Regions from separate parts of the Kitasatospora sp. HPM-01-4 genome, predicted to be linked through region 1. Evidence: riboswitches for the same ligand, from Rfam matches in the RefSeq annotation. Region 1 holds a riboswitch; each other region holds the start of a gene.
The links. A riboswitch is a leader RNA that binds a small molecule or an ion and turns the genes downstream of it on or off. The one in region 1 is predicted to bind cyclic di-AMP.
Positions count from the first base shown of each region.

Region 2: linked by a shared signal. The riboswitch ahead of ACSMTC_RS37780 (transglycosylase family protein) and the one ahead of ACSMTC_RS25410 (M23 family metallopeptidase) in region 1 are both predicted to bind cyclic di-AMP.
Region 3: linked by a shared signal. The riboswitch ahead of ACSMTC_RS27585 (C40 family peptidase) and the one ahead of ACSMTC_RS25410 (M23 family metallopeptidase) in region 1 are both predicted to bind cyclic di-AMP.

Region 1 covers NZ_JBPQGP010000005.1:5,857,709-5,860,970, forward strand. Annotated here, with positions in the region: gene ACSMTC_RS25405 (DUF6348 family protein) at 1-693, opposite strand, end outside; cyclic di-AMP (ydaO/yuaA leader) riboswitch at 1,101-1,258, shown strand; partial or broken gene ACSMTC_RS25410 (M23 family metallopeptidase) at 1,382-1,783, shown strand; tRNA gene ACSMTC_RS25415 (tRNA-Gly) at 1,868-1,941, opposite strand; tRNA gene ACSMTC_RS25420 (tRNA-Pro) at 2,119-2,192, shown strand; gene tig (trigger factor) at 2,606-3,262, shown strand, end outside.
Region 2 covers NZ_JBPQGP010000005.1:8,774,534-8,777,795, forward strand. Annotated here, with positions in the region: gene ACSMTC_RS37775 (hypothetical protein) at 1-283, shown strand, start outside; gene ACSMTC_RS37780 (transglycosylase family protein) at 376-1,494, opposite strand; cyclic di-AMP (ydaO/yuaA leader) riboswitch at 1,499-1,644, opposite strand; gene ACSMTC_RS37785 (SDR family oxidoreductase) at 1,852-2,571, opposite strand; gene ACSMTC_RS37790 (LysR family transcriptional regulator) at 2,737-3,262, shown strand, end outside.
Region 3 covers NZ_JBPQGP010000005.1:6,319,098-6,322,359, forward strand. Annotated here, with positions in the region: gene ACSMTC_RS27580 (C40 family peptidase) at 158-1,180, shown strand; cyclic di-AMP (ydaO/yuaA leader) riboswitch at 1,484-1,646, shown strand; gene ACSMTC_RS27585 (C40 family peptidase) at 1,657-2,775, shown strand; gene ACSMTC_RS27590 (C40 family peptidase) at 2,966-3,262, shown strand, end outside.

The DNA of each region.
Region 1 (3,262 bases):
GACGGAGCACACGGGCTCCGGCTGCACTCCGCCCTCGGGGATCAGCAGGACGAACAGGCGGGCCCAGCAGAACCGCTCGCCGCGCGGCCAGTCCAGTGCGTGCAGTGCGGCCGAGGCGGCCTCCGAGACCTCGCCGTTCAACCGGACCTCGGCGATGTCGTCGCCGGCCCGGCCGCCGAGGAACAGCTTCACGCCGTTCAGCTGTCCGCCGGTGAGCCTGGGGCCGAGCGCCTCGGCGATCGCGGTCAGCGGCTGGTGGTCGGCCAGCCAGCCGGCCAGTCGCTCGTTGCCGAACCCGAAGACGGCCGCCGGACCCTGGATCGCCCGCCAGCCCGCCAGCTCGGCGGGCCGGTAGTGGTCCCCGTGCTCGCCCCGGTGCTCCAGCAGCTCCACCACGGTCGAGGCGGTGGTGGTGGCCCACATCTTCACGGCGTTGTCGAGCTTCTCCTCCTCGGTCTTGCCGAGCCCGGCCGCGCAGTCCCAGACCACGGGGGCGTCCGCGCGCCCGAGGTCGAGGACGAAACCGAGGTCCACATGGCCGCTCCCGCCCTGGCCCGGGTGCTCGCGGACCGCCACCGCCGTGGTGCCGGGACCGCGGACCACCTCGCCGTCCACCGTGAACTCCACGCCGAACTGCGCCATTTCGCGGACCACACTGCGCTGGATGACGGCCATACGGTCCTGCGGGCGCACGGGTGGGCTCCTAGCTCGAATAAATGATCGTTAAGGCGAACGCTCGCGAGGGTATCGGCCGCGGGCCCCTGCGGGAAACGGACCGTCAGCCGTGTCCGGCACGGTGGGCGTGACACAGCTCACCGGGGAATCTCCAGGTCGCACCGGAGGGTGTCCGGATTGATGCGGAGTGTGGATTCCATGACGATCTGTGTGGATTCGTCCGGCCGACCGTGACCGATCCGGCTGCACACGGCGGTTCGGCGTGACCGGAGAGTGACCGCCGGCCTCCGGTGTCCTTATGCGCTCCTTATGCCTAAGCGGGGCTAACTTGCTCCGTGTACGTCGGATCGGTTTTTCTTCAGCCAGCCCGGTCATCGTCCGGGTCGGCCCGCCAGGTGGAACGCCGAGTCCTGCCGCCGCCCGGAGGCCGCACTTCGCGCAGTGCACGGCAGGAGCGGGGGAACCACAGGCAGGTCGCCGCGCCCGGAGAACCGGGCCGGCTAGGGGTGAAGCCGCTTCCCGGCGGCCGGGCTACTTCCGGTCCGAACCCGACAGCTCACCTCGCAGGCGTCGGAGAGGACTCCCCATGCTCGCGCAGGACGCCCGCCGTTCCCGGCTGCCCCGATTCGCCCGCCGCGCGCTGGTCGCCGGCGCGACCGGCGCCGCCCTGGCGCTGCCCGCCACCGCGGCCCAGGCCGCCCCGGCCTACACCTCCCCGGTGGCCAACCCCCACCTGGGCACCCCGTACCACGCGACCGGCTCCTCGTGGGTCAGCGGCCACCACACCGGCGTGGACTTCCTGGTCTTCACCGGCACCCCCGTCAGGGCCGTCACCACCGGCACCGTGGTCACCGCGGGCTGGGGCGGCTCGTACGGAAACCAGGTCGTCATCCGGCACACCGACGGCAAGTACTCCGAGTACGCCCACCTCTCGGCGATCAACGTCCGGGCCGGTCAGTCCGTGGCCGTCGGCCAGCAGATCGGCCGTTCCGGTGCCACCGGCAACGCCAAGGGCCCGCACCTGCACTTCGAGGTCCGCACCGGCCCGGCCTACGGCTCCGACATCAACCCGGTGAGCTACCTGGTGCGCCACGGCGTCCGCCTCTGACACGCACTCAGCCCGGACGGGGCTGGGAACACGACTTCGGCCCCGGGCCGACGGTGGAAACCGTCGGCCCGGGGCCGAAGTGTCTGGAGCGGGTGACGAGAATCGAACTCGCGTGACCAGTTTGGAAGACTGGGGCTCTACCATTGAGCTACACCCGCGTGCCGCATACATGCGCATACGACGCCCCCGGGAACCTGTCGGTCACGAGGACGGAGTCAGCCTACCTGGTTCGGTCGGTTGCTTGCACACTGCTTTCGGTTCCGGGCATGTCCGGTGGGCTCCCGATATAGCGGCGAGCGCGGCCCGGCCGACGTGTACGCTTCCTCTCGGCACCACGGGGTGTGGCGCAGTTTGGTAGCGCGTCCGCTTTGGGAGCGGAAGGTCGTCGGTTCGAATCCGGTCACCCCGACAGTGCGGCAGGGTCTCGTCAGCGGGCGGGGCCCTGTTGGCTTTCCCGGACGGCCTCGCTCTTGAAGCCGTGTGCGGCGCCGGTCAGTTGACGACACATCGGGCCCTTCCGGGGGTCGGTCGGCCGGTGGCCGTGCGGCCGCGTCCGGTGCGCCGGGGCCGCGCCCGATCGGGCGGCGGCACGCTGATCGCGGGCGGGCCTGGCGTCCGCCTTTCGTGGTACCGGTAGGATGGGCCGCTGGCCGGTAGTCCCTGTGCATACGCGCAGGTCGACCGCCCGAGGGCGAGGAGTCACGCTCACCGTCCACCACGTACGGGAGATGCAGCCCCAACCGCCCATCGCCCGTCTCGCCCGTGCCGGATGAGCCGGACGGGCGGAGACAACCTGACCGCAAGCCCTTAGGAGACCCAACCGTGAAGAGCGCCGTCGAGACTCTGAACCCGACCCGGGTTCGACTCACCGTCGAGGTGCCCTTCGAGGAGCTCAAGCCCAGCCTCGACGCGGCGTACAAGAAGATCAACCAGCAGGTCTCGGTCCCGGGCTTCCGCAAGGGCAAGATCCCGGCCCGCGTCATCGACCAGCGCTTCGGCCGTGCCGCCGTGCTGGAGGAGGCGGTCAACGACGCCCTGCCGCGCTTCTACACGCAGGCCGTCGACGAGGGCAAGATCGAGGTCCTCGGTCAGCCCGAGATCACCGACATCGAGGGTGTCGAGCGGATCGCCGACGGCGGTGACCTGAAGTTCACCGCCGAGGTCGACATCCGCCCGGAGATCACCCTGCCGGACTTCACCGCCATCGAGGTCGAGGTCGACCCGATCGTGGTCGAGGACGCCGACGTAGAGAAGTCCCTGGAGCAGCTGCGTGAGCGCTTCTCCTCGGTCAAGGACGTCGAGCGCGCCGCCGCCGAGGGCGACGTCGTGATCGTCGACCTGGAGGCCAAGGTCGACGGCGAGGTCCCGGAGGACGGCACCGCCTCCGACGTCAGCTACGAGATCGGCTCCGGCCGTCTGCTGGACGGCATCGACGAGGCCGTCGTCGGCCTGTCCGCCGGTGAGGCCAAGACCTTCACC
Region 2 (3,262 bases), 2.9 Mb from region 1:
GGTCAGCGTGATCAGATCAGGCCACCCGCTCGACGTGTTCGGCACCGATCGTCCGAGCGACCACCCGCGCGGCCGGGCCTTCGACGTCTGGCGGATCGACGGCCGTGCCGTGGTCGACCCGGCCACCCCGCACGCCCTGGTCGACGGCTTCATGCGCGCGGCGGCCGCCGCCGGGTCCTACAACGTGGGCGGGCCCCGTCAACTCTCCGGCGGGACGACGCCCGACCAGTTCTTCAGTGACGCCACCCACCACGACCACGTGCACATCGGCTTCGCGACCTGAACCCTCCGCAGCCCGACGACCAGCGGGCCGCAGCCGCGTAACCGCGGCTCCGTCCCGAGCCGTTGACCCCGGCCCGGGACGGAGCCGACGCGTCAGCGCTGCTGCAGGTTCAGGGCCTGGCCGGGGAGGATCAGATCGGGGTTGTCCCCGATGGTGCCCTTGTTGCTCTCGTAGAGGTGCTGCCAGCCGTCGATCTGGTGCGACCGGGCGATAGCGGAGAGGGTGTCCCCGTGCTCGACGGTGTAGGTCTGCGGCGTGGTCGTGGCCGGTGCGGCCGGTGCGGCCGGGGCACCGGGCGCCGACGGAGTGCCGGGGGCGGCGGGGCTTCCCGGCGTCGCGGGCGCGGTGGTCGCGCCGGCGCCCGCGACGGGTGCCGCCGGAGCTTGCGGGGTGCCGGTGGCGGCCGGGGTGCCCGGCGCCTGCGCCGCCGGGGTGGAGGCGCCCGCGCTCGGACCGTCGGCCTGCGCCGACGGGGACGGCTGGGCGGTGCCGGGAGCCGCCGGGCTCGGCGTGGCCGGAGCCGTACCGGTGCCCGGATCGGCGGACGGAGCGCCCGAGGGGGCGTCGGCGGCGGCCGCGGCGTTCATGTGCTGGATGTAGACGTCGTGCTGGACGGTCCAGTGCCAGACGCCGTTGTCCTGGAACCAGTACACACCGGCGTTCGGGTCGTAGCCGGCGCGGCCGGGGAAGGTCGGGTCCGGGGTGCCCGGCGTGCTGCCGCCGGTGTCGGCGGAGGGAGTGCTCGGCGTGGGCGTGGCCGCCGGGGCGTCGGGCGCCGGGGCGGGCGTGCTCGTGGCCGAAGGCGCCGGGGTGGGCGTGGCACCGGTGGTGGAGCCGCCGGTCAGACCGGCCGAGCTGGCGCAGTTGGCCCAGAGGCCGGAACCGGACTCCGCGAGGACGCGCTCGGCCACGGCTATCTGCTGGCTCCTGGTGGCGTGGTCGGGCTGGGCGGCGTACTTGTCGCCCCCGTGCGTGACCCAGGTGCGCTGGGTGAGGCCGAGGCCGCCGTAGTGGCCGTTGCCGTCGTCGGCGGTCCAGTTCCCGCCGGTCTCGCACTGGGCCACGGCGTCCCAGGTGGTGGCGGGCGTGGCGTGCGCTCCGGTGGCGGTGAGCAGCGGAAGGGCCAGACCCACGCTCGCCACTCCGGCGGCGGCGATGGCACGGTCGGCCTGAGTGGGTCGGCGGTGGCGGCCGGAACCGGAAAAGACCACGGGACGTTCCTCTCCGTACGCCTGCGAGGTGAGCTGTCGGGTTCGGACCGGGAGGTGGCCCGGCCGCGCGGGTACGCGGCTTCACCCCAAGCCGTGGGGGCGGCGACTGACCTGGTTCCCCCGCTCCTGCCCAGGGTTTGCTCGATGTCCCGGACACGGGCGGGCAGGACTCGGCGTACTGCGTCCGGGAGTCCGCAACAGCGAACTGGAGGGAGAGTAGAGGGATCATCACCTGGATAACAAGCCCGTATCCGGTACATCACACAAAAATCACGAAACCCTCAGTTTCCCGGTGGGCACCGCCCCTCGGCCGCCACCGTCGGGCAGCGGCGTCAACTCCGCTGCCCGGGCGAGCATCTAGACGAGCACTCCGCCGCCGTCCACGGTCGCGGTGGTGCCCGTGGTGAAGGGCTGGCGCATCAGTGAGACGTAGACCTGTGCGATGTCCGCCGGCTCACCGACCCTGCCCAGCGGGGTCGCGGCCGCCGTGCTCCGGTACAGCTGCTCGCGGTCCGCGTCGGTCAGCGGGGCCCAGAGCGGGGAGCGGACCACTCCGGGAGCGACGGCGTTGACCCGGATCGGGGCCAGCTCGAGGGCCAGTGCGCGGACCGAGGCCTCGATCGCACCGCAGATGCCGGCCGCCACCGTCCACCCGGGACCGGGGCGGGCGCCAGCCGTCCCGCTGGTGAGGACTACCGAGCCGGACGGCCGGAGGTGGGGGAGGGCGGCGCTGACGGCGGCGAGCGCGCCGAAGTACCGCAGGCGGAAGAACTCCTGGGCCCTCGCGAGGTCGAGGCCGTCGGCGGGCAGCAGGGCCAGCGGCTCGCCCGCGGTGAACACCAGGTGGTCGAACTCCCCGATCGCGCCGAGGAGTTCGCGGACCTGGGTCGGGTCGGCGAGGTCGGCGCTCTCGCCACGGGTACCGGCCGGCAGTGCGGCCAGCGCCCGCTCCACGCTGTGCGGATTGCGGGAGGCGACCACGACCTCGGCGCCGTCCTGGGCGGCTTGGGCCGCGACGGCCAGTCCGATGCCGGAGGTTCCGCCGAGGACGACGACGCGCTGATCCGAGAGGGGCATGACGTTTCCACCTTCACAGGTAGGTGCGACGGGGTAGGTGCGACCGAAGCTGTCGGCCGGCACCACCACGGTGCTCCCCTGGGGCGGATGGTGTCCAAGACCTCTTCGGCCCGCTGTCATACCCTTGGGGTATCAGGGGGATTCAGGCGGTTCGGGAGGGGCGGGATGGACGTCGATCTGCGCAAACTGCGCTACTTCGTGGCGGTGGCCGAGGAGCTGCACTTCGGCCGCGCCGCCACCCGTCTGCACATCGCCCAGCCCGTCCTCTCCCGCCAGATCCGGGCGCTGGAGGCCGAGTTGGGCGTTCCGCTGCTGTACCGGGACCGGCGCTCCACCGCACTCGCGCCGGCGGGAAGCCGGCTGCTGGAAGAGGCCCGGCCGCTGCTCGCGGCCGCCGAAACGCTGCGTCGGCGGGTCCGGGAGGTGGCCCACGGCACCGTGTTCACCATCGGGTTCATGCCCGGCATCACGACCACCGTCGCCGCCCGGGCGTTCACCGCCCGCCACCCCGAGCTGAGCGTCGACTTCGTCCAGACCTCCTGGGACGACCAGACCGCCGTCGTGCGTGAGGGCCGGGTGGACGTGAGCTTCATCCGCCTCCCCGTCGACCTGGACGGCCTGCGGGTCCGGCGGCTGTTCACCGAACCGCGCGTCGCCGCCCTGCCCGCCGACCACCCGCTGGCCGGGCGCG
Region 3 (3,262 bases), 460 kb from region 1:
ATGTGTGACGGTCCAGTGAATCCCGTGCGGGGGCTGGGGGTTGGGGCGGCAGGGGGAGTGGCGCTAATCCGTCATCTTCACTAGGGTCTGGAGTCAAACCTATTTTCCGGAATTCCGCCCGAACGGGCGGGTCCAGCAGGAAGAAGGAGCCAGTCCCTTGGCCAGCCACCGCCGTCCCAAGCAGCCGAGCCGCGCGCGGGTGTCCGTGCTGACCGCTGCAGCTGCGACCGCGGTCGCCCTGTCGGCCAACGCGAGCGCCCACGCGGCGCCCCAGCCGAGCAAGGACGAGGTCAAGGTCCAGATCGACCAGCTGAACAAGGAGCAGGAGCAGGCGGCCGAGAAGTACGACGGCGCCCAGGAGCACGCCGACCAGCTTCGCAAGCAGGCCGCCGATCTGCAGGACCAGGTCGCGCGGGGCCAGGAGCAGCTGACGCAGCTGCAGACCAGCCTGTCGGCGGTGGCCGCCGACCAGTACCGCTCGGGCGGGATCGATCCGTCCGTGGCCCTGATGCTCTCGTCGAACCCGAACGGCTACCTGGACCAGGCCTCCAGCGCCCAGCAGGTCAACCAGACCGAGGCCGACATCCTGAAGGCGCTGAAGGAGCAGCAGGCCCGCCTGGACCAGCAGAAGCAGGAGGCGGCCTCCGTCCTCGCCGAGCTGGACCGCAACACCCAGCAGCTGAACGACGCCAAGGCCCAGGTGCAGCAGAAGCTGCAGGACGCCAACAACCTGCTGAACTCGCTCACCGCGCAGGAGCGGGCCGCCGTCCAGGCCGCCGACCGGGCCTCGCGCGGCGACGCGCGCGCCGACCTCGGCTCGCTGCCGACCGCGGGCGGCTACGCCGGTGTCGCGGTGGCCGCGGCGCTGAGCATGCGCGGGCACGACTACCACTGGGGCTCGGCGGGTCCGGACGAGTTCGACTGCTCCGGACTGATGCAGTGGTCGTACGCCAAGGCCGGTGTCTCGCTGCCGCGTACCTCGGAGGAGCAGATGGGGATCGGCTCCCGGGTGCCCTCGCTGTCCCAGGCGCAGCCGGGTGACCTGGTCATCTACGAGGGCGGTGGCCATGTCGGGATGTACATCGGCAACGGCATGGTGGTGCACGCCCCGCACACCGGTGACGTGGTGCGGACGATGCCGGCGGACGCGATGACGATCGTCACCATCCGCCGCGTCTGACGGCCGCCGCGATCCGGGCTTCCGGCCCGCCGAAACCGTCCTGTGACGCAGGGCACTTCGGCGGGCCGTTTCCATGAGGACCTGTCAGCAAGTGGTGTCCGGTTCGTCACTCTCGGTCGGTTCACAAATGAACTTGTCGCTGATTCAGAATTTTTTCTGACAAGGATTTGAATGAATCACGGTTTGGTTACTAGGGTCGGGACTTGAACCACCGCACAGTTGATCACCCAGCCAGGGTGGCGGCGGGGGTTACCGTCGAGTCCGAGAGGCAGCTGGGCAGTTCAACTCCTCACAGGGAAGCCCCTGTTGGGGGTGCTGCGGATCGGAGCCGGGGAACCACGTTCCTCGGGGTGAATCGGCGCCAGGTCGGTCGGCCGTCGTGGGCGGCGACCGGTGAGGCGTCGTAGGGCATCTCTTCCAGCCCGAACCCGTCAGCTCACCCGGTAGGCGGACGTAGGAAGAAGGAGTCCGCCTTAGTGGCGTCCCATCGTCGTCCCAAGCCTCCAAGCCGTGCCCGCGTCAGCATCCTGACCGCGGCCGCCGCGACCGCGGTGGCGCTCTCCGCGCAGACCGGCGCGCACGCCGATCCGAAGCCGACCAAGGACGAGGTCGCGACCCAGGTCGACCAGCTCAACGAGCAGGCCGAGGTCGCGACCGAGAAGTACAACGCGGCCACCGAGAAGCAGCAGACCCTGCAGAAGCAGGTCAACGACCTGCAGGACCAGGTGGCCCGCCAGCAGGCGCAGGTGAGCACCGTGCAGGGCCAGCTCGCCCAGGTCGCGGCCGAGCAGTACCGCAACGGCGGTATCTCCCCCACGGTCCAGCTGATGCTCTCCAGCTCGCCGGAGAACTTCCTCGACCAGGCCGGCTCGGCCCAGCAGGTCGGCATGTCGCAGGCCGACGCGCTCAAGACGCTCAAGGGCGAGCAGGAGAAGCTCGACCAGCAGAAGTCCGAGGCGCAGTCGAAGCTGGCCGAGCTGGATGCCACCACCAACGAGCTCCGGGCCTCCAAGGAGGACGTCCAGGCCAAGCTGGCGAAGGCCAAGGATCTGCTCGACTCGCTGACCCAGCAGGAGCGCGACGCGATCCAGGCCGCCCAGAACCAGGCCGCCTCCGACGCGGCCGCCAACGCCCGTGCCTCGCGCGGTGACAGCCGTACCGACCTCGGTTCCGGCGGCGGTGGCGGCAGCAGCAACGGCGGCAGCGGCAAGGGCGGCGGTGGCAGCGTCAACGCGCCGTCCGGTTCGTACGCCGCCGCCGCGGTCGCCGCGGCCGAGAGCCAGGAGGGCAAGCCCTACCTGTGGGGCGCCGTCGGCCCGGGGGCCTTCGACTGCTCGGGCCTGATGGTCTGGTCGTACGCCAAGGCCGGTGTCTCGCTGCCGCGCACCTCGCAGGAGCAGGCCACGGCCGGGACCAATGTCGGGACCAACATCGCCAACGCCCGGCCCGGCGACCTGATCATCTACTACGACGACCAGCACCACGTCGGGATGTACGTGGGCGGCGGCCAGGTCATCCACGCCCCGCGCACCGGCAAGCCGGTCCAGTACATGAGCGCCACGGCGCTGCCGATTTCGGCCATCGTCCGGGTCTGACCCGGAGCCGGCCCGCCGCAGGCCCGACCCTCTTCCGGGGGCCGGGCCTGCGGCGTTTCCGAGCATCCGGATCGATGTCCGATTTGTGGTCAAATATTCGACACTGCAGGGGCTTGGACTAGATCCTCCGGAATCGCTAGTGTCTGGCGCCGGTCGGTCTTAGCCGAGGACGAATGGAGCAGCCGCCCCCATGTCGATGCACCGCCGTTCCCCCCTGTCGGGCCAGCCGCGGCTGGCCCGCGCCCTGGTGTTCACGGCAGCGGCCACCACCGCGCTCGGCATAACGTTCGGCGGTGCGGCCCAGGCGGCCCCGCACGCACCGGCGGACCCGTCCAAACAGGAGATCAGGGCCCAGGTCGACCAGCTGTACGAGGAGGCCGAGCGGGCGTCGGAGCGGTTCAACGCCGCCGAGGAGCGCCAGCGGCGGCTGCAGAGCGAGGCCGAGGGCCTGCAGAACCAGGTCGCCGCCGCACAGGAGGAGCTGAAC